DNA from 4 places in the Psychromonas sp. genome. Region 1 is predicted to be linked to each of the others. Evidence: predicted binding sites of a transcription regulator. Region 1 holds the regulator's gene; each other region holds the start of a gene.
What was found. The regulator FliA, encoded in region 1, starts transcription of late flagellar genes. The targets are predictions, from matches to a motif close to CTAAAGNTNNNNNNNNNNNNGCCGATA.
Positions count from the first base shown of each region.

Region 2: a site for FliA is predicted at 2,811-2,837, ahead of AC4GME_RS12305 (flagellar protein MotY). Genes of this name have one in related genera too.
Region 3: a site for FliA is predicted at 4,490-4,516, ahead of AC4GME_RS16265 (DUF5610 domain-containing protein). Genes of this name have one in related genera too.
Region 4: a site for FliA is predicted at 2,934-2,960, ahead of AC4GME_RS16600 (DUF5610 domain-containing protein). Genes of this name have one in related genera too.

Region 1 is NZ_CEZLMY010000056.1:9,114-20,476, reverse strand. It holds gene ccmA (cytochrome c biogenesis heme-transporting ATPase CcmA) at 1-156, opposite strand, end outside; gene AC4GME_RS09545 (DUF2802 domain-containing protein) at 366-758, opposite strand; gene AC4GME_RS09540 (chemotaxis protein CheW) at 771-1,259, opposite strand; gene AC4GME_RS09535 (chemotaxis protein CheW) at 1,328-2,029, opposite strand; gene AC4GME_RS09530 (ParA family protein) at 2,030-2,803, opposite strand; gene AC4GME_RS09525 (flagellar motor protein MotB) at 2,806-3,750, opposite strand; gene AC4GME_RS09520 (flagellar motor protein) at 3,750-4,502, opposite strand; gene AC4GME_RS09515 (protein-glutamate methylesterase/protein-glutamine glutaminase) at 4,495-5,682, opposite strand; gene AC4GME_RS09510 (chemotaxis protein CheA) at 5,702-7,906, opposite strand; gene AC4GME_RS09505 (protein phosphatase CheZ) at 7,918-8,673, opposite strand; gene cheY (chemotaxis response regulator CheY) at 8,686-9,069, opposite strand; gene AC4GME_RS09495 (RNA polymerase sigma factor FliA) at 9,225-9,929, opposite strand; gene AC4GME_RS09490 (MinD/ParA family protein) at 9,930-10,799, opposite strand; partial or broken gene flhF (flagellar biosynthesis GTPase FlhF) at 10,848-11,363, opposite strand, start outside.
Region 2 is NZ_CEZLMY010000094.1:4,149-8,715, forward strand. It holds gene ylqF (ribosome biogenesis GTPase YlqF) at 448-1,377, opposite strand; gene AC4GME_RS12300 (YajD family HNH nuclease) at 1,525-1,857, shown strand; gene AC4GME_RS12305 (flagellar protein MotY) at 1,907-2,776, opposite strand; gene rnt (ribonuclease T) at 2,906-3,526, shown strand; partial or broken gene AC4GME_RS12315 (methyl-accepting chemotaxis protein) at 3,982-4,567, opposite strand, start outside.
Region 3 is NZ_CEZLMY010000184.1:8-6,012, forward strand. It holds tRNA gene AC4GME_RS16230 (tRNA-Phe) at 169-244, opposite strand; tRNA gene AC4GME_RS16235 (tRNA-Thr) at 277-352, opposite strand; tRNA gene AC4GME_RS16240 (tRNA-Phe) at 427-502, opposite strand; gene AC4GME_RS16245 (oxidative damage protection protein) at 638-907, opposite strand; gene mutY (A/G-specific adenine glycosylase) at 911-1,984, opposite strand; gene trmB (tRNA (guanosine(46)-N7)-methyltransferase TrmB) at 2,117-2,851, shown strand; gene AC4GME_RS16260 (alanine/glycine:cation symporter family protein) at 2,917-4,326, opposite strand; gene AC4GME_RS16265 (DUF5610 domain-containing protein) at 4,554-5,183, shown strand; partial or broken gene AC4GME_RS16270 (hypothetical protein) at 5,671-6,005, shown strand, end outside.
Region 4 is NZ_CEZLMY010000196.1:316-5,817, reverse strand. It holds gene thpR (RNA 2',3'-cyclic phosphodiesterase) at 55-579, opposite strand; gene AC4GME_RS16610 (esterase/lipase family protein) at 951-1,949, shown strand; gene AC4GME_RS16605 (SDR family oxidoreductase) at 1,998-2,663, opposite strand; gene AC4GME_RS16600 (DUF5610 domain-containing protein) at 3,012-4,136, shown strand; gene AC4GME_RS16595 (aminoacyl-tRNA deacylase) at 4,206-4,685, opposite strand; gene AC4GME_RS16590 (DUF3334 family protein) at 4,851-5,502, opposite strand, start outside.

The DNA of each region.
Region 1 (11,363 bases):
TGTCGATAATCCAACAAGCAAACGAAAAAGAGATGTTTTACCTACCCCATTGGGTCCTTCAACTTGGACTATCTCACCAGAATTAACTGTAAAGCTTAGATCTTTAAATAAGATTCGTTCCTCGCGGACGCAAGTTAGTTTTTTGCAGTGAAGCATGAATACAACCTAACAGTTAAAATGGAACAATCGCCTAGAATTAAGAGAATTTATGTGTGCTTTGGATCCTAGCACAGATAATAATGCTAAGTCATAAAGTTCAATCGTTAATATGAGCAAGCGTTTATTCTATAAAACCAGCCAATAAAACAAACGCTTACACTTATATTTAGTAAGGAATTAAACATGAAGTAAGATTGGGAATAAAACTATTTTTTATGCAGGTTAAGCAGTAATTCAGCTTCAGCTCTTGGTAGCTCACATTCATTCATTAACTCTTCAATCGACGCCCCTAACTCAACCATTTTAGTCGCTCGAGTATAAAGTCTATTCTCAGGTGCTTGCGCAACAAGATTTAACTGATTTTCCTGCGTTTTTTTTACAACTGCATCTAACTGCTGAATTTTTTTTCCCATCCCAACACTGCCGGAGTGGATTTCGCCAAATTGTTTTTTAAACGATTCATTGCTCGCAAGCAATGATTTAACAAGCAGCTGCAACGCATCAGTTTTCTTCGTCAGTTTATTTATTAACAAGTAACTAATAATAAAAAAAACAAAGGCTAACACTAAGGCTAGCCAAGGGATATATTGTGAATACATTTATGACTCTATTTATAAAAGACTTAATTCATCCCACTCTTCATCACTGAGTAACTTATTTAAATCAACTAAAATAAGTAAACCATCACCTCGGTTGGTAACGCCTTGAATAAACTGAGAGCTTTCCTCAGTGCCGACATGCGGTGCGTCTTCTATTTCTGATTTTTTCAAGTAAACAACTTCAGCGACACTATCAACTAAAATACCAATGACCTGTTTTTCAGCTTCAATAATAACAATGCGGCTATTATCGGTAATTTCAGCTGGCATTAAACCAAATCGAGAGCGAGTATCAATAACGGTTACAACATTACCACGTAAATTGATAATCCCTAATACATAATCAGGTGCGCCGGGTACCGCTGCAATTTCACTGTAACGTAAAATCTCTTGAACCTGCATTACATTAATACCGTAAGTTTCATTTTCTAATTGAAAAGTAACTCGTTGGAATACTTCATCATCTGAAGAGTTATCTGATTTATTGCCTTCTCTATTCATAATATTCTCTGTTCAATTTGGTGAGTTAATGAGTTTATCTTAGTTGTTAATTTTAATTTTTCCAGTGCTTAATGGCCATGAATATTCATTCCGCTATTCAACAGCTTAACTAATTCTTCAGCATGGATCAAAGCGCACATTTTTTCTTTAACCATGCCAGCGAGCCATGGCCTTTTACCTTGTACTTTCCGCCATTTTATTTGTTCAGTTGTTAACGTTTCAGTGCCCAGAAGTTTTTCACAAGAAAGCCCCCACTCTGTTGCGCCAAGTAAAATATAATGGGTGTAATTTAACGATTCAGAAGACGCGCCTGTGTTTATCCATTTGGCAGTATCAACAATATTATAAAGTGATTCACCCTTCGCCATAACACCTGAAAACCAATCAGGCTTACCGAGTAGTGAATTAAGTGATGAGTCTAAATGATGAATGCCGCCTAAATCAGTTAATGGCACCGCAAAAGTTAACCCCGCCAACTCAAAAAACAACACCTGAAATTCATTGCCAACGTCTAAGTTTTTCCATACATCCTGTTTTTGCGTAGCAACTGCTTCCGTTTCTGATAATTGGGGTGCTGCAGCAACATCAATCGCTTCTTCTTGTTCAGAAAAAACAAGCGTTTCAGGTAAAATAGAGACAGCTGGTTGTAAACTTTCTAATTGCTCTTGGACATCATCGACGAGTGTTTCAGTAACAGTATCTTCAGGTAATTGTTCGCTTAACATGGAAGTAAAATAACTTTCAATTGCTTGGTCATTATGATTTTTCATTTAGTACGGCTCAATTTGTAACAGGTAATTAAGTAATGTTTCATAAGCAAATGTGCCTCGACAATGTCGTGAATAAATAGAAACGGGTAAATGATCTAAACTTGCGTCTCTAAACTTTGTATCGACAGGGATTACACCATTCCAAACTTTATTTGCATAGCTATTTTTTAATGCGTCAAGCGTATTTAATGATGCGCGAGTTCGTTTATCATACATTGTAGGAATAATACAATAATCAAAATTTCCAACGCGAGGCTTTTGCATGATTTCGAGCGTTTTTATCATCCGTTCTAATCCTTTGGATGCTAAATACTCGGTTTGTACTGGTACCAATATTCTTTCACAAGCAGCTAAAGCATTGACCATCATCACCCCTAATACAGGTGGACAGTCAATTAAAACAAAATCGAAATCATCTTCTACTAATGTTAGCTGCTTTTTCATAAATAGCCCCATACCTTCTTTGTCACCCAACACGCGATCTAACGTTGCCAGTGCCATTGAGGCTGGTATTAATGAAATATTAGTGATTTCAGTCGGTAAAATAACTTGCGCTAACTCAGCTTTAGTTTGTGCAGGTTCCACAAATAGATCATACAAACTAACAGGAAGCTGATCGGAATCATATTGCAGGTAACTGGTTAGTGATGACTGCGGATCGGTATCAATCAATAAAACCCGAAAACCACGCTCAGCAAGCAAACCAGCCAATGAAATAACTGTTGTTGTTTTACCTACGCCTCCTTTTTGATTTGCCACTGTCCAAACTAACAACTTTATTCCTGCCTTGTAGTAATAATTAATCGATTATTCGGTAAATGCAGTTCATGCATCTCTTCACTATCTGGCTTTGCTAAAGCTGATGGTTGAGGACTGTTTTTTTTGTTTTTATCTAATGTATTTTTTATCTCATTAGCGAGTGCACTCTCTACTAAAGCATACTTAGAGATAGCAATAACAACACGTCTGCTCTTTAAATTGTCTACATCGCCATTTTGGTCGATAACAGGGTAATATTCACCATAGGCTTCCACTACCATTCTCTGCCCGGCAATACCAAACTTATTTAGCAAATGTAAAACACTAAACGCTCTTGCACCAGAAAGTTCCCAATTAGAACGGTAAATTTCATTAGAGATTGTTTTTTGATCAGTATAACCACGTATTCTTAGCATATTATTTACAGGCTTTAATACGCCCGCTAATTTAGCAATTTGCTCTGTAGCAGAAATTAAGAGGGTATGGCTTCCGCCCGCAAACAGTAACTTCCCGCCCATTTCAATCGTCAACCAGTCACCATCGAGATCTAACTTAACCAAATCATTATCTAACTCAGATAAGAATAACGCTTCTAGTTCGAGTTTTAATTGACTCAGCTCCCAACCTGCCTTTAATGTATCAACATCTGAAAGTTCATCGTTTGCTTGGTTAATCATTCCTTCAGAGAGCATTGCAGGCCCGGCATCCTCGATTATACTATTGCTATCTTTGCTTAATATACCTTCTCGATAAGAGCTGAAAACCGATTGATTAAGTAGTTTGCTGGCATTTTGAATACTTAACATTACCTCTTTATATTTTTCTTCCTTACTCGATGAGACCGCATATAACACAACAAAAACAGCGAACATTAAAGTCATAAAATCGGCAAAGGAAACTGTCCAGCGGTTAAGATCATTGCCAGAGTGCATTTGCAGGCGGGAGCGTGGCCTAACACGCATTAATAAGATGCTCTATCAATATAACCGCTTAACCGGCGATCAAGTAACAACCCATTATCACCATGAGCAATGGCAATCAGGCCGATTAAGGTCATCTCTTTATACAGAGCCACATATTGATAATATAATCGGATTTTATTCGCTACGGGTAAATAAATAAAATTAGCGAAACCAACACCGTAAATAGTCGCTACAAATGCAACAGCAATACCTTCACCTAATTTATCGGGTTGATCTAAATAGCCCATCGCCTGAATCAAGCCTAAAACGGCACCAATAATACCAATTGTAGGGCTGTATCCGCCCATTGATTCAAAAATCTGTGCACTGCGTTCATGATGCTCACTAGCCAAGTCTATATCTTGTTGTAAGATATCCTGCAACGCTAATTGATCACAACCATCAACTAACATTGCCAACCCTTTTTGAGTAAAGGGATCAAGTTCGTCATCACTTTCTTTCTCTAAACTTAATAACCCGTGTTGTCGTGATTTATATGACCAATCTTGAATTTTTCTGGACTGTTCACTAAGTGAAAGGGGTGGGCTAGTAAATATTTGCGGGATAAGAGTTAATGCATGCAGGAACTGCTTACTCGAAGTTTGTACTAAAACAGCTCCAAATGTCCCGCCAAATACGATTAAAAAAGCGGGTAAATCAAACAAGCCTTTTATTGACGAACCATGATAACTTTGTGCAAATAACAAACTCGATATAATAATAAAAAAGCCTAAAAAACCAAGCTTATTCATGTTTCAGTTCTACTTTAATACGCTTAGCAACTTGATCTAATGCTAACGATTCTGTCGCAATACCCGCTTTAACAACCGCTTGAGGCATACCGTAAACCACACAACTTGCCTCATCTTGCGCCCATATAACCGAGCCTTTCTCTTTTAACATGCGCGCGCCATCCCGACCATCAGCCCCCATACCAGTTAAAACAACAGCAAGCACTTTATTAGCATAAAGTTTTGATAATGACGCAAAGGTAATATCAACACTTGGTTTGTAATTGAGTTTTTCGCTTCCTTCATGAATACGAATTTTGCCATGCCCAGCTCGGCCATCTACTAACATCTGTTTGCCACCTGGCGCTAAGTATGCGCAACCTGGCTGTAATACATCCCCGTCACTTGCTTCTTTTACTTTAATTTTACAAATACCATTTAAACGGTCAGCAAACGCTTTAGTAAACGTACCAGGCATGTGCTGAATCAGTAATATCGGCAATTTAAAGTTAGCAGGCAACGCTGACAAAACAGTCTGCAGAGCAACAGGACCACCCGTTGATGTGCCTATTGCTAAGATATCATATGACTTACCAGAAGCTTTGAAATGTTTCTTGGTTGCGGCTAACGGGGCACCATTGCTCATAACTTTGTTAGCAACAGGTTTGGTTACAGGTGTAGTAACTCTTGCATCACTGCTTCTGTTTAATTTTTTTAAAGCAGATAATGCAGGGCTAGCTTGGGCTCTGGTAGGAGCTGTTTCTGCTTTTACTGGCGCAGTTGTTGTCAAAACGCGAGGTACCCGGCGATTTGCTATCGCTTTAATTCGCTGTTGCAATAACGAGATTGCTTCCTCTTTATCACGGGCAATATCTTCAAATTTTTTCGGTAAAAAATCAGCGGCACCTGCTTCTAGCGCATCTAATGTCGCACTTGCACCCTGATGGGTTAGCGAAGAAAACATCAGAATAGGCACTGGATTAGTTGCCATTATCTTTTTCACCGCAGTAATGCCATCCATAACCGGCATTTCAATATCCATGGTGACAACATCAGGTTTAAATTTAGCAACCATTTCTACGGCTTCTAAGCCATTATTCGCTGTTGCAATCACTTCTAACGCAGGTGATTTGTTAATGATTTCACTTACTCGACGACGAAAAAAACTTGAATCATCAACAACTAATACTTTTACCGCCATGCAAAATCCTATTTTATTATTATGCGTAATGTTTCAATAAGCTTGGTAAATCAAGAATCAGAGCAATACCACCATCACTGGTGATTGTAGCCCCAGCCATACCAGGCGTACCAGATAACAGTTTATCTAACGCTTTGATAACCACTTCTTCCTGACCAAGTAAAGCATCGACAACAAAAGCAATCTGCTGAACGCCTAACTGTACAATCACAACATGCCCCACGCCTTTACTTTTTTCAATTGGTTCAGCATTTGGCGCTAACCAGTCACGAAGATAAAAGAGTGGAATTGCACGTTCACGTATCACAATGGTCAGCTGACCGTTAACAACATTTGTTTTAGCTAAGTCTAAATGGAAAATTTCATTTACATTGGTCAAAGGTAATGCAAAGGTTTGCTGCGCAACCACAATCATTAACGTTGGTAGAATTGCCAGCGTTAGCGGTACTTTAATCTCTAATCGAGTACCTTTACCGATTGCAGAGTCAATTGAGATCGAGCCATTTAATTTGGTGATCCCTGTTTTGACCACATCCATTCCAACACCGCGACCAGAAATATCAGAAATTTCAACTTTAGTTGAAAAGCCAGGGGCAAAGATAAGCGAGTACGCTTCTTTGTCTGACATACGCTCAGCGCCATCTTTATCTAAGATGCCTTTGTCCATTGCAATCTGTTTTAATTTATTGGCATCCATACCAGCACCATCATCTTCGATGACCAGAAGAATATGGTCACCTTCCTGTGACGCTGACAGTAAAACACGACCTTGTTTCTCTTTTCCCGACTGCATACGGATGTTTGGCATTTCAATACCATGATCAACCGAATTTCGCACTAAATGCACAAGAGGATCTGCTAGCGCTTCTACCAAGTTTTTATCTAAATCAGTTTCTTCACCGACCAGTTCAAGGCGAATATCTTTACCTAAGGAGCGAGCTAAATCACGTACAACACGTGGGAATTTACCAAATACTTTTTTGATTGGCTGCATCCGCGTTTTCATTACAGAGCCCTGCAAATCACCAGTTACAATATCAAGATTAGCAACGGCGCGCGAGATTTCTTCATCTTCCGAGGTCGCTTCAAGGCTTACCAAACGGTTACGCACTAATACTAATTCACCGACCATATTCATTATTTCATCAAGAATAGCGGTATCAACACGTACTGTAGGCTCAGCTTTAGCTACAGCTGCTTTTTTCGCAACTGGAGCTTTAGAGGCAGGAGCAGGAGCAGGTGTAGAGACGGGTGCTGCTACAGGTTGTGGTTTCACTTCAGGTGGTGGCGGAGTTTTTAGCGCAGGTCTATCTTCAGTACCAGTCTGGATACTTTTGCCTGCACCATGTAATTCGTCAAGTAATGATTCAAATTCATCATCTGTTATTTCATCACTGCCGTTAGCTACAACCGCAGTTTCTGCAGCAGAAACCGGAGTGCCTCCATGAGCCCCTTTACCGTGCAACTCATCAAGTAATGATTCAAACTCATCATCATTAATATCATTACCTGCACTGACAGTTTCTGTTTCAACTTCACCAGCCGGTACCATTGAGTGCTTACCTACACCATGTAATTCATCCAGTAATGATTCAAATTCATCTTCACTGATATCCGCATTTTCGGGTGTTGCGGCAGGAGCAGTTACTGTAGAACCAGATTTCCCATGCAATTCATCTAATAATGCGTCAAATTCAGCTTCGGTAATATCATCAACGCTACTTTCAGACTCATTGGCAGTTTCTACAGTCTCAGATTCAACAACAGGCTCTGCTACGGGTTCTACTGCAGCTTCTGCTGCTGGAACGTTAATCTCATCAATTTCATCTTCCGATGCCGGTTTACTTAATTTATGTAGCTGCTTAAGAATTTCGGCAGGTGCGGCATTAACGGCATCTCCTGACTTTACTGCTTCAAACTGTTCGTTAATAACATCTAATGCAGCTAAAATAGTATCCATAAGTGCAGCATCAACACTGCGATTATTTTGACGCAAACAGTCAAATACATTTTCAGCACCGTGACAAGTTTCAACCAATTCAGTTAAAGATAAAAATCCAGCCCCACCTTTTACAGTATGGAAACCACGGAAAATGGCATTGAGTAATTCAGTGTCATTTGGATTATTTTCCAAATCAACCAGCTGCTCTGATAATAATTCTATAATTTCTCCTGCTTCAACTAAAAAGTCTTGCAGGATCTCTTCATCTACTTCAAATGTCATTTCCCGTTTCCTTAAAATCCTAAACTAGAAAGCAAATCATCAACATCATCCTGCCCATTTACAACATCATCACGCTGTTCTGCGTTGATAATTGGACCTTCTGCTTCAATATCTTTCTTGCTGTTATTTTCATACTCGTCAATATCTGACTCGTTTTCACCCACGTGACATACGGTCAAAATCCCAACAAGTTTTAATTCGATTTCTTGCACTAATTCGATAACACGTCGAATCATTTGCCCTGTTAAATCTTGAAAATCCTGTGCCATTAAAATATCAGTAAGGGAAGTTCTTAAAGTTAATGCACTATTTGTTGAATCTTTAATCATAGCGTCAACTTGATGGCAGAGAATCTTAAAGTCACCAAGCGCTAATTCTCTTTTCATTAACCCTTGCCAATTCGGCATCACCGCCTCAAGACTGTCAATAAGTTTATCGGCAATGGGCAAGCAAGTATCAACTGCATCCATGGTTTTATTAGCAGCTTTATCTGTCATTTCAATTACATAATTTAGGCGATCTTTGGCATCGGGAATATCCTGTCCTGCCATATCAAGTAATCGAGTATCATTTTGAAAGCTCAATAATGCATCATGTAATTCACGTGTTAATTCACCAACTTTATCAAAAACAACATCTTCATTTACAGTTGCTATACTGGCACTCTCTACAATTTCATTTGCGGCACTTATATCTTGCGCTTCTAAATGAGCGACTAGTGCTTTTGCTTGTGAGAGTGAGAGTAACGGCATTAATTCATTTGCCATTCTCAACTCCTTTTAACCTAATCGTTCAAAAACTTTATCTAGCTTTTCTTTTAATGTGCCCGCAGTAAAGGGTTTTACAATATAACCATTTACACCAGCTTGAGCAGCTTCAATAATCTGTTCACGTTTTGCTTCAGCTGTTACCATCAAAACAGGTAAATGTTTTAATTTAGGATCTTTGCGGATCTCTTTTAAAAGATCAATGCCCTGCATAATTGGCATATTCCAGTCTGTTACCACAAACTCAAAATCACCCTCTTTAAGCATTGGCAAAGCAGTATTACCATCATCGGCTTCAAACGTGTTTGTAAAACCAAGATCTCGTAACAAATTCTTGATTATTCTTCTCATTGTTGAAAAATCATCAACAATCAAAACTTTCATTTTTCTATCCAAAACATTCCCCTAAGTAAAAACTTATCTTTCAATTTATTTACTTAAAATAAATATAAGTAAATATAAATAAAATACACAATAATAACCTTCGATTTCTAAGCTTCTTGGTGCAACTGTGACTCATCTCTTATCAAACCACCAATATTGCTTAGAATCTATGCTGCTTGCGCTTTCGCCTTTAAGCGATGCAGTGCCTGACTATGAATTTGACTAACTCTAGACTCACTGACATCAAGCACCAAACCAATCTCTTTTAAATTTAATTCTTCATCATAATATAATGACAGTACCAATGCCTCACGCTCCGGTAACTGTTTAATCATCGCTACCAGTTTACTTGAAAACTCATTTTCACTCACTTCGTTAAAAGTGCTGTCATTATTTTCAGATACTCCAGTCAGCCCCTCTTCTGAACCGGCCAGATCTTCATACGCCACTAGTTTTGCGCAATTTACATCACGTAACATTTGTTGGTATTCAAGCAATGAAACGTTTAGCTGCTTTGCAACTTCTGCCTCTTTAGCATCTCGTCCGGTGCGTTTTTCCACATCTGCAATTGCACTGGCAATATTACGACTATTTTTATGTACAGAACGAGGCACCCAGTCGCCTCTGCGCATCTCATCTAACATTGCACCACGTATACGGATCCCGGCAAATGTTTCAAAACTGGCACCTTTACTACCGTCAAAGTTTCTTGCTGCTTCTAATAAACCAATCATGCCAGATTGCACCAGATCATCCACAAGCACGCTTGCAGGCAGTCTAGCCATTAGATGGTAGGCTATTTTTTTCACTAATTCAGCGTGACGCTCAATTAAATCAGAAGTATTGTTGTAATAGCCTTGCGCTTTTATCACTTATAGAAGCTCTCTCATTTCATCAACATTATTAAGCAACAATTTCTCAATAAAGAATTCAAGGTGTCCGCCAGGTTGATGTGGAATAGGCCAATCACAGGCCCGATTTGCCAACGCTTTGAATGCAAGAGAAGCCGGCGTTTTCGGGAACGCCTGCACAACAACCTTTTGTTTGCGAACGGCTTGACGCACATTACCATCAAATGGAATACATGCAACCAGCTCTAATGAGGCATCTAAAAAGCGATCGGTTACACGTGTAAGTTTAGTAAACAAGTCTTGCCCTTCACGGAGACTACGCACCATATTGGCGACAATTTTAAAACGGTAAACACCGTTTTGTTTACTTAATATTTTAATCAACGCATAGGCATCGGTAATTGATGTAGGCTCATCACAAACAACCATTACCACATCTTGCGCAGCTTGTGCAAAACTAACAACCATATTAGAGATGCCTGCAGCAGTATCAATTAATAACATGTCAATCGGTGTTTGCAAGGAGCTAAATGCTTGAATCAAGCCGGCATGTTCTACATCAGTTAACTCAACCATAGACTGAGTACCAGAGGTTGCAGGAACAATCATCACTCCTTCAGGGCCAGTCACAATCACCTCATCTAAAGTGCATTCACCAGATAAAACATGAGACAGGTTTTTGGTCACACGAATACCTAATAATACATCGACATTTGCAAGTCCTAAATCGGCGTCAAGCACTAAAACACGCTTGCCTCTTTGTGCAAGCGAAACTGCCATATTCAAAGTAACGTTAGTTTTACCAACACCACCTTTACCACCTGTGATAGCAACTACTTTCACTTGGTTGTTTTTCATTCTTCTTAAGCCGCTTGCTTGATCTGAAATCATTATATTACTCATTATCTTAAATTGTTAATTCAATATACCCAATAAAGCTTATTCGTTATCAAAGCTACTAAACCATTGGTGTTGCTGTTGTTCAAATAACTGATTCATCATATCTAATGTGCCACTGATTAAATTTTCAGTTTTGGCTATTTCGATATCTTCAGGCACTCTCTGCCCGGTTGTCACATAGCTAATTGGTAATGCATGCTGCATGGTAACGCTAAGCACTTCCCCTAAACCAATACTTTCATCTACTTTGGTTAATATGCAGCCAGAAAGTGCAATACGTTTAAAGTGTTCGAGCGCTTCTTCAATAACTCTGCGTTGCGCTGTAGAGGAGATCACCAAATAGCTGCGAATATTAACTCGGCTATTACGCATTAGTGTATCTAATTGCTCTGAGAGCCTGACATCGCGCTGCCCCATACCAGCAGTATCAATAAGCACCAGACGTTTTTCTCTAAACTGATATAAAATCTCCGAAAGTTCATCTGCATCTTTTGCTACACGGACGCTGCAGCCCATAATTTTACCATAAGTTGCTAACTGTTCATGTGCGCCAAT
Region 2 (4,567 bases), on a different contig from region 1:
CTCGCGCACCGTTTTTTTTACAGTCTTATATTTATAAAAACATCCTGTTGTCGCTGCAAGTGTAAATCTTATACCAATCCTCTTAATGCTATGCTCTATTTGTGGAAGTTTGACGAATTGAACGCCAGTTCTGGTTTATGAGCGGTAAGCTCTGCGAACCCTGGTTCTTCAGTCGCGCCTATGATATTACGTGGTTAAAACCACACTTCCAAAAACAAAAATAGATCAGTTAATTTTGCGGATTGCTATTATTACGGTCAGCATAGTGTCTGACAGAGAAAAATTAATGAGTGATAGGCCTTAGTGAAGGGAAGGGGGATCATAAGTTAAAAGAAATTGAGTCTGGAGAGAAGGGCCATAAAGACCCTGTTTTTCAGTGTCGCAAAGCAATTGCGAGCCCGGTTTAAGTTAATCAGTTTATAAAGTTAACGCGTTGGCGCTAATATCTTAACGGCGTTTATATTTACGTTTTCTCGATTTTTTCTTTTCTACTTTATTTTCAGCCTGATCTGCCATCAGTTTTGCAACTGCAATTTTTTCAACGATTGCCATTTCCGGTGTTTCAACACTTAATGGGCCAAGCGCACCAGAGCGCAGTTCATTTAATAAAATGGTTGATACTTTGTAAATATCAAAATGCCCACCGGCACGTAAACAGCCTCGACGTAGTGCAATTGCTTCCATCAGTTCATGATCGCTTTGCGGCAGAGTTTCCAGTTCATAACGTTCTTTTAAACGCTCTGGATAGTTTTCTAAAAGGTATTCGGCTGCATAATAGGCGATATCTTCATATTCAATCGCAGTATCTTTGATCGCGCCGGTTACTGCAAGGCGGTAGCCGGAATTTACATTTTCAATTTTAGGCCATAAAAAACCGGGTGTGTCCGACAGCATAATGCCGCTTGGTAAACGAATACGCTGCTGCTGTTTGGTAACGGCCGGTTCATTACCTGTTTTGGCTATAATTCGGTCCGCTAAAATATTGATAATGGTTGATTTACCTACATTGGGAATGCCCATAATCATGGCTCGGATCTGTTTATCCTGGCTTAAACGGTTGGGTAACATCTGCTGACATAGTTTAGTTATCTGATGAACCTGTTCCGGTTTACTGGTGGTGATAGCAAGTGCTTTAATGCCCTGCTCCTGCTCTAAATAAGTTATCCATTGCTCGGTTATTGCAGGATCGGCTAAATCTGATTTATTAAGGACTTTGATACAGGGCGTTTTTTCGCGAATATGAGAAATTAATGGGTTTTCACTACTGTATGGGATACGCGCATCAACAACTTCAATAATGATATCAACTTGCGGTAATACCTCTTTGATCTCTTTGTGTGCTTTGTGCATGTGCCCGGGAAACCACTGAATCGCCATATTTAAAATTACTCATTTAAAAAAGAAGCCATTTTAACAGGCTTTAGCTTGAGTTGTGGCAATATTTTACGACTTGTCTATTCACTACTGAAGGCGTTACAGCTAAAATATAGCCATATTTAAATAAATTTAACATTGAAGGCAACGATGGCTTATATTCCAGGCAATTATAAAAGTTTAGAAAGTGATTATCGTGATAAAGCATTAAAACTATTTCCATGGGTTTGCGGGAAATGCGCACGTGAATTTGTTTATTCTAATTTGAAAGAGTTAACGGTTCACCATATGGACCATGACCATAGTAATAATCCTGCAGATGGTAGTAACTGGGAACTGTTATGTATTTATTGTCATGACCATGAGCATGATAAATATACCCAGGCAGATTTGTACGGTAGTACGGTTGAGGCGGGGGATGATTTACAAGCTAGCGCGACGTATAACCCGTTTGCTGATTTGATGAGTAAAATGAAAAAATAGTTTAAGACGTGTATCCCAAACTTACCTTTTCAAGTGGTTTGGGATAACGTTAAATTTCTTCCCTTTCAATTGAAATAACCACTCGACGGTTTTGCATGCGGCCCAATACATCCCGGTTATCCGCAACATGGTGTTTTTCACCATAGCCCGTCACCTGAATCTTTTCATCATCCATACCCAGTTGTGCAAGATATTCTTTTACTGATGTTGCACGTTGTTCTGATAATTGCTGATTGTGGTAACGCCCACCGTAGCTGTCTGAATAACCTGAAACAAGAACGACACTAATATTTTCATCATGCTTGATATAATCACCAATCATCTTCAAACGTTTTTTGGAAAATGTAGTTAGTTTTATGCCATTTTTATTGTATTTAAGTATGCTGTAAGCGATATCATCAAAATTATAGGGTAGTAATTGATCAATACAGTCATTGAACTCATCGTAACTGTTATTAAAGTTAACAGATGAAAGACCAATTGCGGTTATCTGGTCTTTGTTATACCAATCCTTAAAATAAAAAGTAGGGTATTGGCCTGACTCTAATTCATTTAACATACGCCAAGCGCTTTGGCGGGTGACATAACCATCAAATTGCTGATGGAATTTAACGGTATCAATTTTTTCACTGCCGTTACCAGGACGCCACTGTGGCGGTACTGATTTCAATGTAGCCATGCGTGTTTTAGGCATCGCCTGTCTGCTGTGTAATATAAAATCCAGGTTGATCTTCTTACTTGCTCTTGCTTCAAAATTAGCCTGACCATAACGTGGAATAGGGTGCTCTAGGGTGCACTGAATTGGTGTGGCATTAGAGATATACCAGAGTGAGTTATCAATGTCTGCAGAGTAGCTTTTATTGGCTGCATAAGAATAATTAAAGCAAAACAGCAATGTAATAAAGATGATTTTTTTCATAATTCGGCTCGTTATATTAAGACGTCTTAGTAAATATCGGCAACTCAAGATATTTCTTTAGCTAAATTTATGCTGTTTATCTCTCTTTCTGGCATAATTGCGATTCTTTTTTTGATCTTTGAGTAAACTATGGAAAATTTATTGGCCGCGCGTTTTCGTGGTTATTACCCTGTTATTATTGATATCGAAACTTCTGGTCTGAACTCTCAAACAGATGCAATACTGGAAATCGCAGCTATTTTACCTGCGATGGATGAGCAAGGTTACCTTTATTGTGCAGAGAAAATTCATTTCCATGTGCAGCCTTTTGAAGGTGCAAACTTAGATCCTAAGGCGTTAGAGTTTACCGGCATTGATCCCTTCAACCCTTTGCGTGGTGCTGTCGATGAGCGAGAAGCGTTAACTGAGATATTCAAGTTAGTACGCAAACATCAAAAAGATAATAAGTGTAACCGTTCTATTTTGGTTGCACATAATGCCTCATTCGATCAAGGCTTTATTAATCAAGCGACATTACGTTGTAATTTAAAACGCGTGCCGTTTCATCCTTTTGCGAGTTTTGATACTGCAAGTATGGCTGGATTGACGTTAGGACAAACTGTACTTGCTAAAGCTTGTGAGCAAGCAAAAATCCCCTACGACAATAATGAAGCACATTCCGCTTTATATGATACAGAAGTAACTGCACAACTGTTTTTCTATATGGTTAACAAATGGAAAGCATTGGGCGGTTGGCCTATCAACCCCTAGGTGGTTTTAAACAAACCATAAATAACGGCTTTAAATGGTAAGTAAGTGTTTACACATTTGTAATGTGTATACCCAAGCCACCTCAAGATGCAGGAATCAGCAAGTCGATAAATGATGAGATTCTAGGCAGAAGGTTGATGATCTAGTCACTCTAAATCAAAACCTTCTAACAACGAAGATCATCGTTTATCGCCTTGCCCTTCGGGAGTTTCGCCCGAAAGCTAGCACTGCGTTGCAACACTTGAAAAGGGAATAACCATTCTCATCATGTTGCGTCTTGTTCTAGCATCCTGGCGAAGCTCTGAATCTGCATCTTGAGGTCGTTTGGGTATATATGCTTGAAACTAGCTTGTTAGCACAAAAAAAATGCCACTCTTGAGTGAATGGCATTAGCTATATCGTTTGTTTGATAAGGGTATTAAATAAGAGTCTTAATTAGTACCCTTGCTCCTTAGTTAAATGACAAACTGGTTTACTTCATCGTTAATCACCTTGCCGATATCCGATAATTTTTCACTGGTTTTTACTGTTTCATTGGCAGCTACATTGGTAACTTCAGTTGCATCTGAAATATTCACAATATTACGGGCAATCTCTTCAGTAACGTTGGTTTGCTCTTCTGACGCAGTGGCTATCTGAATATTCATCTCAGAAATGCGCGATACAGAGCCTGAAATTCGAACCAGAGATTCGCCAGCTTCCCCAGCTTTTTGTACGCTAATATCACTGGTTTTCCGGCTTTCTTTCATCGATTCAACTGCACGTCGAGCACCGTCTTGTAAGCTTGCAATTTTGGAGTTGATCTCTTCAGTGCTCTCTTGGGTTTTACCTGCAAGGTTACGTACTTCATCTGCAACAACTGCAAAACCTCGCCCTTGTTCACCAGCACGAGCCGCTTCAATGGCCGCGTTCAAAGCGAGAAGGTTAGTTTGATCTGCAATGCCTTTAATAACATCTAATACCGTACTGATATCTGTTACTTCATGTTCCAGTTCGCCAATAACTTGCTCTGCGGTCGCGAGATTATCTGCCAGGCCTTGA
Region 3 (6,005 bases), on a different contig from region 1:
ATTACAAATTCATAATACAAAGTGCGCAAATAATTAATTGCTTTAGGCTTAAATGGTGAAGTTTCGTCTATTGGGCTTTGGGCAAAAGTTGAACCACGGACCGGAGGTTGTATTCTAAATTCGAATACAAAAAAGCCCTAAACAATAAATTGCTTAGGGCTTAAATGATGGTGCTTCGTCTCGGAATTGAACCAAGGACACGAGGATTTTCAATCCTCTGCTCTACCGACTGAGCTAACGAAGCATAACTTTTATCATCTTGCGATGAGTTGTAAATGGTGCCGACTACCGGAATCGAACTGGTGACCTACTGATTACAAGTCAGTTGCTCTACCGACTGAGCTAAGTCGGCACACGAAAACGTGTGCATTTGCACCGAGGTCATTGACCTCAACTTATCGAGATATTCTTCAATAAGAAATAATATGGTGCTTCGTCTCGGAATTGAACCAAGGACACGAGGATTTTCAATCCTCTGCTCTACCGACTGAGCTAACGAAGCAGGAACGAGGCGTATTAAATAGATTTTCGTTTCAACCGTCAACCTCTTTTTAAACTTTTATCTTGTTTTTTTAGTGTTTGCTTGTACTTTGGTCATTATCTGTTCTATTTGTGAGCAGCGACCGTTTGTTCAGCATTATTTTTTGGGAGTGTAACCTTCAATATCAACATCTTTGTTTTCAAAGAGGTAGCCAATCATAGTTCGTTCGATGAATTTGCGGTCTTCAAGTTGCATTAAATTTAATTTTTTTTCATTAATCAGCATGGTTTGTTTTTTTTGCCATTCATTCCAAGCTTCCTGGCAGATATTATCGAAAATACGTTTGCCTAATTCGCCAGGAATAAGTTGAAAAGCTAAGCCCGGTGCTTCTTTTTTTAAATAACTACAAAATACAGTTCTAGACATTTTTTATTCCTTCTCTTTAATTTTGTTAACTGCAGTTAATATTTTTTTTGTGGCGGCTGCAAGTCCGACTTTCTGCGGATCTTGTAAGTTATACCAAAGTGAATCTGTTTCTTCCATGACTTGTTGATATTCAACCTGATCAACTTCAATTAATACAGGTGATATATCAAAATGGAAATGACTAAATGTATGGCGAAACGTCGCTAACAGGGTTTGCTGATAGTTTTCTATCTCTTGGCTTTGCAAAGCTTGATGACATAAGTCCAGATTTGCAAATTCAGGGAAGCACCACAAACTTCCCCATATCCCAACTGGAGGACGCTGTTTTAATTGTATTATTTGCCCGTTTGTATCTTTCTGCGAGAGTACCAGCATAAAAGCGTGTTTTATTGGGATCTTCTTTTTTGCCTTTGGTGTAGGGTAATTCTGTACTGTACCGCTAGCAAAAGCCAAACAGTCCTGACTGATTGGGCACTCGTTGCATTTAGGTTTGCTACGGGTGCAAAGGATCGCTCCCATATCCATCATCGCCTGGTTAAAGATATCAGTTTGCTTGGCTGGCGTTACTTTTTCAGCAAGTGCCCATAATCTATTTTCAATGCTTTTTTCACCAGTCCAGCCTTCGATGGCCTGGTGGCGTGTTAATACCCGTTTAACGTTACCATCTAATATTGCAAAATTTTTATCTAAGGTTAAGGATAGGATAGCACCCGCCGTTGAGCGCCCAATTCCCGGCAGATCGAGCACTTGCTGGAACTCTTGCGGAAATTCTCCTTGGTAATTATCGCGAATGAACTGTGCAGCTTTATGCAAGTTGCGGGCTCTGGCGTAATAACCCAGTCCTGTCCAGTGGTGCAAAACTTCATCTAATGGGGCATTGGCAAGATAAGTAATAGTAGGGAAGGAACGCATAAATTTATTAAAGTAAGGAATAACGGTGGCAACTTGTGTTTGTTGCAGCATCACTTCACTGATCCATGTTTTATACAGGTTCTTATCTTGTTGCCAAGGCAGGCTTTTACGCCCATATTTCTGCTGCCATTGGATTATTCGCTGGCTAAAATCAATCTGATTCAAAATAAACTCTTTCTTATTTTAGGGCTCTTTTTTGGGTTATCGAGCATAGCAGAGTTGCACAAAAAATATAACGTTGCATAATGCAGGGATATTTAATGCATAGCACAATTACAGAACAACTAAGGTAGAAAAATGACAGATCAAGAAAATTCAGCCACAACTGAAAATGCTGAAGGTCTCGGCGAACAGAAATATATGCGTAAAATCCGCTCGTTTGTAAAACGCGAAGGGCGCATGACTAACCGACAATCTACCGCGATTGAAAACTTATGGGCAACCATGGGCGTTGATTACCAAGAGACGATGCTTGACTTTAAAGAATTGTTTGGCCGTGAAGCACCTGTTGTTTTAGAGATTGGTTTTGGCATGGGGAAATCATTAGTTGAAATGGCTAAAAACGCACCTGAGAAGAACTTTTTAGGCATTGAAGTGCATGGTCCTGGTGTTGGTGCTTGTCTAGCTGACGCAGGCGAAGAGGGTATCACTAATCTGCGTGTGATTAATCATGATGCAGTTGAAGTACTAGAGCATATGATCCCGGAAAAAAGCCTTGCTACATTCCAATTATATTTCCCTGATCCATGGCATAAAGCGCGTCACCATAAACGCCGCATTGTCCAGCCTGAATTTATTGAAAGCATGCGCCATAAATTAGCGATTGGCGGCGTGATTCATATGGCAACTGATTGGGAAAACTATGCAGAGCATATGTTAGAGGTATTACAAGCTGCCACTGATTTTAAAAACTGCAGTGAATCTGGTGACTATGCGCAGCGTCCGGAATGGCGTCCACTGACCAAGTTTGAAAATCGTGGTAATAATCTAGGTCATGGTGTGTGGGATTTACTGTTCGAACGTATCAGCTAATATTCTTTTTACAAATAAAAAAGCCTGCAAATTTGCAGGCTTTTTTATATTTAAAGCAAAGAGGTTTATTTCTTTTCCCAAATCCCAGGTTCGATTTTTTTATCAAGCTCAGGCATTTTGGTACGATCAAATGTGGGTGTTTTACCAGCATTTAACTGCTCGTTATAATCTTTTGCCAGTTTAACAACTTCATTAGAAAGTAGTAAAATAGCGACCAGATTTATAATGGCCATTAGTGCCATGGAGATATCTGCAAGTCCCCAGATCACACCGTTACTTTCTAGTGCGCCAAACATAATCATGGCTAATACTGCAATACGCAGAACCATAATACCCGTTGTATGTTTATGCTCTAGGAAGATTAAATTTGTTTCTGCATATGAGTAATTTGCAATAATTGAAGTAAATGCAAAAAATAGTAAAGCGATAGCAACAAATTCACCACCCCAGCCTCCAACCTGAGAATCTAATGCGCGTTGGGTAATTTCCACACCGCCCATGCCTGCAAACGATTCTAAACCGCCGGATAACAGGATAATTGAAGCGGTTGCTGTACAAATAACAATAGTATCAATAAACACGCCGAGCATTTGTACATAACCTTGCGATGCCGGGTGAGGAGGATAAGGTGAAGCCGTTGCAGCAGCATTTGCAGCACTACCCATGCCTGCTTCATTGGAAAATAAACCGCGTTGTACGCCGGTCATTATCATGGCACCAAATGCACCGCCAGCAGCTTCTTGCCAGCCAAATGCAGCATCAATAATCATTTTAAGGATTGCAGGCAGTTCGGAAATATTTGTAAGCACAACATATGCTGCGATTAACAGGTAAACAAGCGCCATTGAAGGCACAATTCGCTCCGCTACTTTTGCTATACCGCGAATACCCGTAAAAATAACCATGCCGGATATAATGACTAATATGATACCAACGGTCATTTTATCTAGTTGAAATGACTCATGCAGCGCCGCAGTAATTGAATTTGCCTGTACGGCATTAAATACTAAACCAAAAGCGATAATCAGGAAGATTGCAAATAGACTGCCCATCCAGCGAGCGTTTAAACCTCGCTCCATGTAATAAGCGGGCCCGCCACGGAAATTGCCATCATCATCATGTACTTTATACGCTTGCGCAAGGGTGCTTTCAGCAAAGCTGGTTGCCATACCTAAAATAGCAATTAACCACATCCAGAAAATAGCACCGGGGCCACCGACACTGATAGCAATGGCGACACCCGCAAGGTTACCAGTTCCGACTCGCGCGGCTAAGCTGGTTGATAAAGCTTGAAAAGAGGAGATTCCTTCACTGTCTGATTTGCGACTGTTACGCATAACGGTGAAAGTATGTAAAAAATGGCGAATCTGAATAAAACCAAGCCGAAATGTAAAATAAACTCCCGTGCCAATCAGTAAATAGACAAGGATCTGTCCCCATAAAACGCCGTTGATCATATTAAATATATCTAACATAGTGTTACCTTGAGTTAAGAAATACGTAATTAAATCCTTTTAATTTATCGTTTCTAAAAAATAATTGACGGAATATAGCAAATTTACTCAAACTATATTTGCTAAATTACAATCCTGGTGATTAATTGAACATTTCGCTGTCTAATAAATATACAGCTTGAAACTTAAGTTATACTTAATAGAGCCGATACTTGTTATGTATGCTTTGATAAATAGAGGTAGATATTATGAGCTCATCAATTAAACCGAATGCTACATTTAGCCAAGATGTTCGAGCCTTAGCAAAAGCGCAGGATAAAAAAGAGAGCGGACCAATGGGACAGCAAGTATCGGAGCTTGCACATGCGAAAAAAACGGAAAAACTGCAGGAGCCTATTTCTGTCACTAATAAAAAACTGCTTAATGCTTCAATTATAGAATCTTCGCTGAAATTTAATGAAACAATCGCCGACCAGCCGTTGTCACTTCTGTTAAAAACCGCCTTACAGGGAATCAATGAATCCTTAGAAGAGATGGGGATTGATAGCAATGTTGAAGATGCCTATGAATCGGGGGTTGATTATAGCCCTGAAGCCACCGCTGAACGCATTGTTTCATTCAGTACGCAGTTTTTCACTGCTTATCAGGATCAGCATCCAGAAATGGATGAAAAGGAAGCCTTAACTAAATTTGTTGATGTTATTAGCGGAGGCATTGATCAAGGTTTTGGTGAAGCCAAGGATATACTGGGAGGTTTAAAGGTGTTAGAGGGGGAAATTGGCGATAATATTGATAAAACCTATGAGTTAGTTCAAGAAGGACTACAGGCTTTTATTGATGCCTTTAGTGAGCCAGAAGAAGAGCAACCCGCACTGTAACTGTAATAAATATGATTGTAATAAAAGGTTTAGCTCAGTTGCTACGCCTTTTAGCAATAGAGTTAAGAAAAATCTCCCTCTGCCATTTATGATTAAAGAGCTCAAAAGCTGAATAATATTTAATAAATCCCATCTCTAATAACTTATTTCAAGTCACTATTTTGCTTAAAAACATTCACTCTGTTATCTAGCTGTTTTTGTTTATATTTGCTCTGTTTTTGAAAATAGTTTAATAATTTACTTATGTGAACAATTTTGAGAAAATCAACAAATCCTCTATTACTCTTAGTGAGGGGATCAAAAATGGCAGGGAAATAACCTTCTTCATAATTTAAATGTCTTTAATAACTGGCGAAAATAATGCGATTACAACTCAATATTTTTCTTCATAAGTGTTTCCTGCTTCTCTTTCCTTTAGTTGTGCTAGTCAGCTGTTTTTCATTAAATGCAACAAGCGATTTTATTTATGCCTAGATTAAGAGATAGCTTGAGTTTAAAAATCATCTCATTAACACTTTTACTGGCATTAATGACGCTGATTTCTGCTGGAATTGGAGTGCATTCGCTTAATGAATTTAAAGATGATTATCAAGAGGTAAAAGATCGTCATTTGAATGCATTAATGAAAGTCTCTGAATTAAGACGACAATCCCAAGAAATTATTAATGCCTCAATGGAAATGTTCCTTGCTACTGATTTGACTGAGCTTCAGTCGGGTATTCTTGATATATCGGATAAAAAATTGCGGATCGATAAAATTATTGAGCAGTTACAAGGCGACAGTATAAATTTTAAAGCGCTAGACGATTTAAAAAAACAACT
Region 4 (5,502 bases), on a different contig from region 1:
TTTATGCACTGTTTGCCAAGGAATTACATTGCGATAAGAAGCGGGCGCTTAACGCTAGTGCAGATTCCATGAACGCAATATTTGATATTCTACACCATTGTCGCAGCTCTTTGATTCAAACAGATGGATAGCGCTGGGGGTTATAATAAGAGGTGAAAATAAAAGCTGAGATGCGGGACACTGGGGCATTTTTTTGGCTTTGCGCGCCAGTGTGATGTGTGCTGAAAAAATATGTTCACTTGGATGCAGATTGAGTGTGGATGCTAATAATTGACACTCATTTGCTATCTGTAGCAGTGCCTTATCTTGCGCTTGTCCGGTAATGCAAAGTACTCTGGGTTTTCGCCAGAGGCTTAATGTATCGAGTGTAATGCTGAATTGAGGTTTGTGTAGAGCTGTGATGCGTTTTTCGAGTTTTCGTCGCGTTTTGCAAGAGACAAGTCCGAAAAAAGCGATAGTCATATGCAGGTTCGTCGCAGGGACTAGTCTGACGTCTGCGCCAAAATGAGCCTGCAGTTGACCTATTTGCAGCATCTGTTGTTTATCTAAGCTGATGCCGAGAAAGAGTTTTTTAGTCATTTTACTTACCCGAGTAGAAAGCAAAGTTATCAGGGGTTGCCTTTGTGGCAAAAAAACAAAGAAACTAGTGACCTTTTGTACTTTATTAAACTGTAGCAAAAGCCAATTGCTTTTGTTGCGCTTTGTTGAATATTTAAAATTTGCTTGTGCAGGAGCTGCGTAATTATAAGAGGTAAATAAGTGCACTCTAGCATTGGATTAATTCAATCGGCTAGATAAATTCTCCAAGCGGAAGCTTATAAACTGCACTATTTTTAATAGTAGGGTTTCAAAGTTATTTTTTAGCTAAATAGTATTTATATGCACAGTGTCATTACGCCTGAATGCGCGAAGCAGTGCTCACATTTCATAAAGTTCAGGGAATAACAGTTATGAGATTAATCTTATTATTTGGGTTTGTTGCATCATTACTTGCTTGTTCTAATTCATCCACCTATGTGGCGCAACCACAGCCGCTACAGCCAGGTCGCCTGCCAACGCCAGATATAGTGGTGAAAATAGCAAACTTAGGTGCTTGTACTGATTCAGCAGATCGCACCCTGTTATTTAATTCAAATTATCCGCTAACGGTCTTGGTGCATGGTCGTAAAAGTTCTGCAGGACGTTTTCGATCATTGGCGCAACTATATGCATTTCACGGGCAGCAGGCTGTTTGTTATAGCTATGATGATCGAGATAGTTTAATTGCCAGTGCAGATAAACTAGTTTTTGCTTTGCAGCAACTAGCGACTGTCAGCAAAAATAAAAACATCTCCATTATCGGCCATAGTATGGGGGGGTTAGTCGCGCGCAAGGCGATGGAAAATAATCGCCCTAATCATTGGCAAGACAGTGATATAAATATAAAACTGATCACTGTGGCAGCCCCCTTCGCTGGTATAGAAAATGCTAATTTATGCGGCTCACGTACATTAAACTGGCTGAGTTTAGGTATTATTCCGGGAATATGCTGGGGTATTACCGGAGATAACTGGTTTGAGATAACTTCAAAGTCGAATTTTATTCAACATCCTGAACCACTTTTACCTTCCGTACAGCGTTACCTGAAAGTTGTTACTAATGAACAAAATACCTGCCGCAAAGTTGATAATGAGGGAGTATGTATTGAAAGTGATTATGTTTTTGAATTAGCAGAGCAGTATCACCCAGTGATTGACCACTATTCACAAGTGATCAATATTCAGGTTGATGCCGGTCACGTGGAAATAGTCGGATACAAGCATGCCGTACCGCGCAAGTTGCTGGCAATTTTACAGCAAGAAAATATGCTTTCAGCAACGCCTCCTGATCGGCAGGAAGCACTGCAAAACCTGCTTGTGAAACTGTATGGCGTTCAATCGCATAACAGTTCAAGTGAACTTAATCAGTGAGCTTTGTACTGCAGTCGTTTGATTTTAAATAACTCTGTATGGAGAGTATTACCAAGGTAATAACTCACCATTACTATGCCAAAAAGAACCACTATTTTCTAGGTTCAGTGCTGCAATCCTTGCTGCTATGCCCTTAGCTGACTCTTCTGCCGTTATTAAACCATTAAAATTAACCATACGAGTTTTCACCCAACCTGGATGCACAACGGCAACTGCAATACCTTGCTCTTTGAGATCAATAGCCAGAGATTTAGTGAATGCATTTAACGCAGCTTTTGCAGCGCGATAACCGTAGCGTCCGCCGGAATCGTTATCGCTGATTGAGCCCATACGACTGGTAATATTCACTATCTTACTACCGGACTTTAAACAGGTTTGTATCGCTTGGGTAAACATCAAAGGTGCGTAGGCGTTTATTTCCATCTGTTGACGCAAGCTATCTAGCTCAATACTTCCCAGACTATCATCCTGTAACAGACCCGCGTTGTTGATAAGCAGATCGACAGGTTGATCTTTGATCTGTTGATAAACCGTATTGATATCTTGTGCATTGGTAAAATCGATATTGGTGATTAATTGGTCAGCCAATGCTGCGATTTCATCACTTCGACTACGGCAAACTGCAATTATTTGATAGCCAGCCTTTTTATAAAGAGTAGCCAGTGCCAATCCAATACCGCGATTAGCACCTGTTATTAATAATGTTCTGGACATAAAGACCTCTAATTGCTTGATTAGAAAAATAATGTGCTGTTACTAAAAAACAGGTGCTGCCAATGTTTGACTGCCGGTAAAATTTATTGGCATAAACAACAAGCAGGTAACCACCTGAAATCCATCAGTTGTTTGTTGAAGCTGAAACTTGTTGATCCATTTTGTCATTAACTTAACAGAGCTGACAGTAGAAAATAAATATATCTTTTATAAGCTGATCTGGATCTGTATTAAAAAGTGTAGATGCGTTTACCTCTTTGTTGTCTTTAGTTTAAGAATTATTATCTTTTGCCGATACAGAGTAAGTATGTTCTGATTATTAATAAGTATTTATGTTCGGAGAAGATCATGAAAATTGCAATGCAAAATTTTCAACCTATGGCGATGTTTAACAAGTTGTTGAATGGTCATGGTAAATCAGAAGTTTCAGCACACTCCAACAGTGTTCATCAGCTCGATAAAAAAAATATCGCAACCAATATTATGCAGGGGAGGTTAGCTGAATCATTGGGTATGCCACAGCAAGCCGCTAATGATAACAGTTCAAGCTTTGATTTTGAAAAGGTCGCAGAAAATGTATTAGGTTTTGTGAAAGAGGCGTTACTGCAAGCGAAAGAAAATGGGGCTGATGATAATACTTTAAAGAACATGCTTTATGATGCTAAAAAAGGGATCAAAATGGGCATCGCCGATGCCTCTGCTGAGCTTGAAGAATCAGGATTAATGACGGATGATATTAAAAATGGTATTCACGAAGCTAATTCGTTATTAAAAGAGGGCTTAAAAGATCTCTCTGAGCAATTAGTTGCACAGCCTGTTGTGGGCATTGCCAATTACCGCGAAGCGAGTCTTTATAATTTAAGCAACGCAGCTTCCTTTAGTTTTACGACTCAAGAGGGCGATCAAGTTGATATTCAGTTTAATGCTGAATATCTACAGCAAAATGCAACAGCTCTGCGTTATGACGCCAATTCGCTGGATTATGCATCATCGAGCCAGGAATCGTTGAACTATGCATTTTCATTTGCAGTGAATGGTGATCTTAATGAAGATGAGCAGGCTGCAATTAATGAGTTAATGGGTAATCTGCAAAACGTCAGTGAGCTGTTTTTTGACGGTGATCTTGAGCAAGCGTTTGAGCAGGCGTTAGAAATTGGCATGGATACCAGTCAGTTGTCTGCGTTTTCAATGAACTTACAAAGAACGGAAACCTACGCGAGTGTTAAAGAGTATCAACAAGTTTTGCCTGCAAAAGAGATTGCGGATCAGTTGATGCCCTTAAATAATGAGCTAAGCGCAGCTTATGAAAAAGCAAAACCGCTGGCACTTGAAAATCAACTGGCGAGTTTATTGGAATGGTTAAATGAAGGCCAGCCTGAATTGAATAAACTACTTGAATACAGCCAAGCGGTGTTTGAGCAGTTAGCTAGCCTTGATAACTTAGTTCAGGAGCAAAGTGATAGCGTTTCGTAAATGAAAAAAGCTGACCTGGTCAGCTTTTTGATATCCAGCTGCTTAGTGCTCTATTTTAAGCTGTGCACCTTAATGAAATACTCTATGAGTAAAGCGTAAAGGTTTTGCATCCTGCATCAATTGAGCAAATTCATCCTTAGTCAGCTGTATTAAAGATGTATGATCACCAGCTTCCAGGTATAACTGTGGTTGCTGCATTAAATATTCATCGTACACTCTATCCATGTTGTAAGCCTGCGCTAGGGGTGGAACAGCCCCATGATCGCAATCATCAAACAACTCATAGACGGCTGCTTCTTTCATTAGATGAAACTGTCGATTTAACTTTTCATTGAGTGTGATTAAACTGACTTTATGACTGGCTGGCAAAATTGCCATCAGCTTCTTACCTTCATGATCTTCAAGCATCACGCCTTTTACAACCTGTGTTGCAGGGACATTTGAGGTAATTGCTGAACTGAGGGAATTATGACTTGGTGCATGTTTCAATAATTGGTAGTGGATATGCCTTTTATCCAGATATGCACTCACTCTGGTTACAATACTCATGAGCAGATCTCCTTTAATGATCATCACTCTAAAAGTATAGCCCAAAGCTAATTAACGAGGCTGAAATGAGAGTGTAAAAACAAGATCCCGTAAGCGATTTATTTATAGGATCTTATTTCTCACTGCACCTGCTTGTTTTCCTTAACTATTCAACAAAGAGAAGCGCTAAATTCCTAATTCATCAAGTAAATCTTGCTCTACAACCTGGTTACTTGAGCTTGCTGGTTTAGATTCTCTCTTACCGTTTTGCTCCTGGTCGATTAATGAATCCAGATCAAATTTTTCTTTCTCTTTGAATGTGGACAGTTTTATAAATTCGGTTTTATCCATCGCCATCTCTAGATAGAAAATATTATTCTTTTCTGTGGTGAAAGTGACTCGTCTTGCTTGCGGTCGGTCCAGGTTGGTATCAATAGAGAGTAGTACCTGCTTATTGATGGTTAACATTTTCGGTTGATTTTGGGTAATAGAGGTGTGCAGCTGATGGCCTATATTCCCGGTAAAATCTCCGACAATTTGATTCATCAGTTCCCCCATCACATCGCCCACATCATCGGCAGTATGTGATTGTGCTAGCTCATTTTCGGGGATGCCCATATGCAACATGTAGTTTTGATATATCTCTAGTGCGGCGCCTGCGGTGAAGTTGATAATCACTAATCCCGAGAAGCCACCATCAAACAGCACGAAACAGCCGAGATCGGGTTTAAGACAGGTTTTACTAATTTTCTGCACCATCGAAGAGTAGTGGATTGGGTGATCGGTTGCAGTGGTGAGCACTGACTTTACTGAATCACATAATACCAGCAGTATATCG